DNA from 2 places in the Paenibacillus sp. 276b genome. Region 2 is predicted to be linked to the other one. Evidence: riboswitches for the same ligand, from Rfam matches in the RefSeq annotation. Region 2 holds a riboswitch; the other holds the start of a gene.
The links. Region 2 has a riboswitch for ZMP and ZTP ahead of BLV50_RS05245 (bifunctional 5,10-methylenetetrahydrofolate dehydrogenase/5,10-methenyltetrahydrofolate cyclohydrolase). Riboswitches for the same ligand answer to the same signal wherever they lie in the genome.

Region 1: linked by a shared signal. The riboswitch ahead of BLV50_RS16470 (TIGR01440 family protein) and the one ahead of BLV50_RS05245 (bifunctional 5,10-methylenetetrahydrofolate dehydrogenase/5,10-methenyltetrahydrofolate cyclohydrolase) in region 2 are both predicted to bind ZMP and ZTP.

Annotation. Positions count from the first base shown of each region.
Region 1 is NZ_FNRR01000003.1:76,406-79,514, forward strand. It holds gene glyA (serine hydroxymethyltransferase) at 1-348, opposite strand, end outside; gene BLV50_RS16470 (TIGR01440 family protein) at 582-1,175, opposite strand; ZMP/ZTP riboswitch at 1,315-1,396, opposite strand; gene BLV50_RS16475 (low molecular weight protein arginine phosphatase) at 1,512-2,084, opposite strand; gene BLV50_RS16480 (manganese efflux pump MntP) at 2,209-2,769, opposite strand; gene BLV50_RS16485 (L-threonylcarbamoyladenylate synthase) at 2,942-3,109, opposite strand, start outside.
Region 2 is NZ_FNRR01000001.1:1,217,747-1,220,855, forward strand. It holds gene BLV50_RS05235 (undecaprenyl-diphosphate phosphatase) at 1-24, opposite strand, end outside; gene BLV50_RS05240 (DUF817 domain-containing protein) at 41-805, opposite strand; gene BLV50_RS05245 (bifunctional 5,10-methylenetetrahydrofolate dehydrogenase/5,10-methenyltetrahydrofolate cyclohydrolase) at 973-1,824, opposite strand; ZMP/ZTP riboswitch at 1,876-1,957, opposite strand; gene BLV50_RS05250 (stalk domain-containing protein) at 2,039-2,848, opposite strand.

The DNA of each region.
Region 1 (3,109 bases), on a different contig from region 2:
GTTCATACCAAGCACAGTATCACCTGGTTTCAGAGCCGCAAGGTATACTGCCATGTTCGCTTGTGCACCGGAGTGAGGTTGAACATTCACATGTTCTGCTCCAAACAATTCTTTGGCACGATCACGCGCGATATCTTCTACGATATCCACATGCTCACAACCACCGTAGTAACGTTTGCCTGGATATCCTTCAGCGTACTTGTTAGTAAGTACAGATCCCATTGCCTCAATAACCGCTTCGCTTACGATGTTCTCGGACGCGATCAGCTCAATGTTGTTTTGTTGACGTTTCAGTTCAAGATTCATCGCTTCCAGTACTGCCGGGTCATTCTTGCGCAATTGTTCCATGATTAAATTCCTCCCAGTTATAAGTGAAGTTATAAAGCGAAACTACAGTGGTTACACTCCTGACTTCGATTGCATCACCATCTTCCGATCGCTGTTATCCCCAGATTTTTCTGAACTCCCTTATAATAAGGGGGAAATCCGGGGATAAAGGCGAACGCTTTGCTTCTTCAGATTGGTGTTGCACTCTCCGTTTTCGTGTAAAGTCTAATTTGGCTTTAAATAGGTTGAAGATATCAGTCACAAAATGTCGAATCTGGTTGCTCTTCCATACGATACACTGCACGCTCGCCGCCAATCAACTTCGGACGGGTCAGTGCTGTAGTTACTCGGGCATCACCGATGTAGCGGAGTGCTGTTCGGAAGGGTACTGCCACATGCCGCAAGTGCATGCCAATCATCGTCTCCCCAATATCCAGTCCCGCATGGGCCTGCACATGTTCAGCCAGGCAAGGATCGGTCAGCGAACGATACGCTGCGGATGCCATGGAACCGCCTGCTTTGGGCACGGGTACTGCACCAACCTCAGTCAATCCAAGACGTGTAAGCAATGAACGCTCCATAACCAGTGCCCGGTTCAGATGCTCACAGCATTGGAATACAACATCAAAACCGAACTCCTGCTGCACCTCGCGTATACCCGCAAGAAGCTGCTGCGCCACTTCAACCGCACCGCTTGTACCAATCCGTTTGCCTGCAACTTCACTTGTACTTGTACCGATCACCACGATCTGTCCAGGTCCAAGCTGTCCGGCAAGCGCCAGTTCACGCAGAATGGATGCAGTCTGTTCATGCAATCCGGGTTGTTCCGAATCTAACTCAATAGTCATCCTATCGCCTCCCGATAAAATCATGCCCGGCTTCCTCTTGGCTGCCCTTAATATTCTTGCATGGCATTTCAGGTACTATTATAGCGAATAATCAGATGAAAGACGAAAAAAAGAGCAGTCTGCGGGTAACGCAGAATTGCTCTTTTGCCCAGGCGACCGGCCGTTTGTTCCGGTGCTCCATCGTGGTTATGCCCACTTCGTCGCCAGTTACACCGGATCCCTGTTTTCCCATTCATCATAAAACAACCTGCGTTTAAAATCAACGGGTAATTTACATCCCGTGTACGTTTTTATATGGAAATCCATCGGTAGCTGGGAATGATTAAACAAATCCAATTACTCCAGCTTGTCCAAAAGTCTGTCGAGCGCAGTCCGAATCTCTGCCGCAGCGATGTTGTAATCGTCGCGACTGCCGCCAAACGGGTCCGAAATATCAAAGCTCGGTATGCGTTGTCTGATCTCGATCGCCCGCTCACGTTCAGATGCCAAAATCTCCTGACCTAGCGCACGTTTCATTTCCAATGTCGCAAACAGGCTGTCCAATTCCTGAAGGTCATTCAGGACTTGTTCGTCATTTTCCACATACTCTTTCAAAGTATACGTCTTGTGTATAGAGTCAGGAAAAACCTGCATAACATGCTGTTTATGACTGCGTGTCAACGTAAGGATCAGATCAGCCCAACCGACCAGGTTAGAGCTCAAGAGCGTCGAATGAGGGGGTCCCTCAACGTTGTGATCCCTTAATACGGCCTCCGCATGACGGGAAATCGGCATGCCCGTAGTTGCGGCTACACCCGCGGAACGAACGTCCACCTGAATGCCCCGCTCAGACGCCAGTTTACGTAAAAGTCCCTCCGCCATGGGGCTGCGACATGTATTCCCTGTACATACAAACAAAATATGTTTCATTGTGGTTAGCCTCCCCATTTTGCAAATGTTGTCGAATCATGTTTGAAACTCCATCTGAACCAATGAAACTCTTAATTATATATTGAAGACTGCACTAGGCTGTAATTATGGTTAACGTCGTTTTTTAAAATATAAACAAAAGTCCAAAAGCGAGCAAGATCGCTCCGCCGACCGCTTCTCCGTAATCCCCCATGTTCTGGCTCACACGCCGTCCCAACATCAGACCCATGACGGACATCGCTCCACCACAAACACCAAAAGCCAGTACTGTTAACACCAAGTCACTGCTGAACATGCCGAGCGAGACTCCAACGGAAAACGAATCCACACTGACACTCAGTGAGAACAGTATCACACCGAGCAAAGATCGATGATCCACCAGTTTGGTATCTCCCTCCCGGAAAGCGTTCAAGATCATATGGGCGCCGAGCAGGACCAGCAGACCGCCAGCTGCATACGTCGTAATGTCACCAAGTAAGGAACTGACATATTTGCCCGTATACATGCCGATGAGCGGCATGATGATGTGAAACAGGGCCGTTACGGTACTGATTCGCAATACGTCTCTCATACGAATGCCCTTCATGCCAATCCCGATGCCGAGTGAGAACGCGTCGAGTCCGAGAGCGACGGCCATAATCAAAATGGTTACCAACTGCCCTACATGGGCAGACACATCCCACATCCCCATACCCCCAAGTCACGTAAAGGTTCTTGTACACCTTATGCGGACAAGGACATAAACATAACCTGAGAAGACATTTTGCAATCCCAGCTCAAAAAAATGGATTTGCTAGTCGTAACTAGAGGACGGGTGCCAGAGGGAAATATTCTAGCGATATTATGGAAAAAGGGAGCTATCGGTTACCGACCTGAATGAGTCGGTGACCTGCCGCCTTGAGCAGCCGGTTCATGACGGCTGCTCCCAGTCCTTCGCGTGAGCAGGCTTCAGCCACAATATATGTGGCCCCCTGCTCATCGCAGCTGCGCAGCGCGGCGTACAGCCGGCGCGCTGCTTCCTCCAG
Region 2 (3,109 bases):
CAACCACAAAATAAAGTCTTCCATTGTATCCTCCTACTCATTATTTTCGATTAGCTTTGACATATTTCAGTTGGGCCACAATGATGACACTAATAATCACCAAAAGGAACCACGAACTTATCTTGCTAAAACTGACCAGTTGCCAGGAGTCATGCTGGTCAGGGTATTTCCAGCCGTTAAAAAATGTAGCTATATTTTCAGCAGTCCAGATGAAAAAACCTACGATGACAAAAGCGAGCGTTAACGGCATTCGATAGGTAGTTAATCGTACCCGATAGATAATCCATGTTTTACGAAAAACAATAAATACCAGAGCGGTCAACCACCAACGAAAATCGGGAATAAAATGATGTGTGAAAAAGTTGATATAGATGGCTCCTCCTAACAGAACCGAAGATGCAAACCCAGGCCAGCCTGTCATGTCCATACGCAATCTGCGCCATATTTGGCACATAAAGCTTGCTACACTTGCATACATAAATCCGCTATAAAGGGGAACGCCAAAGAGCTTGGTATAACCAGGCTCAGGGTATGACCAGGATCCCATCCACACCTTATACATCTCCAGTACCAATCCAATCACGTGAAATATACATATGACTTTGATTTCATCACGTGTTTCCAATCCGCTCCGGTACATAAGGTATTGTACTGCTAATAAAACAAGCAGAATGGCATCATAGCGATAAAGAAAGGGTATCTGAATTACGCTAGAAAGGGCCAACGTTCCAAAGATCGCCACAGGAAAAATGCAACTCATCGCCTGATGATAACCAAAATGCAGGAGCTGTACTAAAGGTTTCAAGTTATGTTTATCTCCTTCCTAAGCCTTGTTCATAATAATATAGATATGGTCCGTTTGTAAAAAGAGAAAAAAAGATCTATATATTTTCTTATTTTCAATTCGAGCTTATTCAAAGACAAAACAGGCCCCTCGTCAACTGGAGGGACCTTGTTTTTTGGCTAATTCAATTATGCATTTTCAGACAGCTTGTAGGCAGATTTAATCGTATGTTCAATGAGCGTCGCAATCGTTACAGGACCAACACCGCCCGGTACAGGTGTGATTGCTGAAGAAGGAACAAAGCAAGCTTCGTAGTCCACATCTCCGACGTTGCCTTTGTTATAACCTGCATCAATAACGACAGCACCTGGTTTAATCCAGTCTCCTTTAACAAAGAGCGGTTTGCCCACGGCTGCAATTATGATATCGCCAAGCTTCACGATTTCTTCCAGATTCACGGTTTTGGAGTGGCAAGTCGTCACCGTTGCATTCCGGTTGAGCAGCATGGCTGAGACAGGTTTGCCCAGAATTGGACTTCTTCCGATGACAACTGCATGTTTGCCCTCGATCTGAATATTGTAGAAATCCAAAATGCGCATAATAGCCTGTGGTGTACAGGAAGGGAATTCTGCGTCTCCAAAAGCATTAAGTGCAAAACCGAGAGTCGTAACACCGTCAACGTCTTTCTCGATACTAATGGCATCAAAAGCTGCTCTTTCATCGATATGATTCGGGACAGGGTGCTGAAGCAAAATACCGTGTACGGAAGGGTCATCATTTAGCTTGTTTATTTCTTGAATTAATTCATCCGTGGTGGTATCCGCAGAAAGAACGACCTTAATGGATTGCACGCCTAAGCGAGCACAAGCATTTCCTTTCATACGCACATAAGTCGCTGAAGAAGGATCATCTCCGACGAGAATTGTAGCGAGACAAGGCTGAATGCCTTTTTCCTTAAGAATGGCAACCTTCGAGGCCATGTCTTCCTTCATAAAATCTGCTACCGTTTGTCCATTCAAGATCAGTTTGTCAGTACTCATTTTCACATCGCCCTTTCAACATAAAAAAGAGGCAAGGAAATAAATATTCCTTACCTCTGCCCAGGCGTACGGCTTATTACAAAACCATATGCTCCCTCACGGTTCACCGTGTTCGCCAGTTACATATGATCGTTTAAATTGTTTAGATTGATAGTACTTGAAAAAGCAAAATTGTTCAATAGTTAATGGATTTCTCTTATAGAGAGAGATGATCTTAAGGATTAAGTATCTCGTCTATTAATGAAAATTCAACACGATCTACTTTCCAGCCCTTATTTGTATAGACGAGTGTGGCACTTCGGTAGAGTGTTTCCTTGTTACCGTAAACGGAACTAGAACCCGAGTATTGACTTAATCTAGCTGTATTACTGTCAGGGTAAGTCAGACCGGATTGGCTGATGATTTTGAATTTAAAGTCGTATTCCAGCCTATCCCGAATAATTTCGTTGATAAAACGATCTGTAAAATAGGCGCTAAAGTATGTCCGAATTTGCTTAATGGAAGACAGGTTTGTCGCTTCATTTAATTTATCAACGAAGATTTGCTGTTGTTTGGCCGTTATTCTCTTTGTATTGGGCACTTGCACTTTGGGTTTTGCCATCGTCACCTGTATTTGCGTGCCATCCAGAGTGATTGTTGCTTGGCTGGTTTGTTGATTCCATTGCACGTCAGCGCCTAAAGTTTGACTGATAAACCGCGCCGGGATATAGGTGGTGTTATCGTTTAATTCCGCAGGAACATCCAGAGAAACTGCCTCTTGGTTAACCAGTATCTTTTTAGAGTTAATGGTCAAAAGTATTGTCATTTCACCTTTGGTAATGGTGATATTTTTTAGTTCTTTATTCCAGTTAACTTCCGCTCCCAAGTTTTCGGACACTGCCCGTAACGGAATTAGAACACGATTATTTTGTAGCATGCCAGTATCCATTGTGATGTACTGGTTTGCAGCTTCCCCGGTAGCCGCAAAGCTCGGCAGGATGAGCAGAGTCGTTGTCAGCAAGGAAATAGTGATTTTTTTAAACATAGGCTCCTCCTCTAAGGATTAATTATTTAAATATGTAGACGTTATCAAAATAGAAAATGTTTCTGTATGTAAGATGCCATTCTCCAAGCAGTAAGGTAGCCTAGGGCTTAATTCTAATTTTTTACTTTTACCAGAGGAAATAGTTGATAACTGTTCTCACTCATGATATATTGTTAACAAGTAAACTATCTCGGATTAATTTCCTGAATTAGTTTAATCATTCAAGGTTTTTTTATTGTTTATAAGTAAATAAGGAGCGAT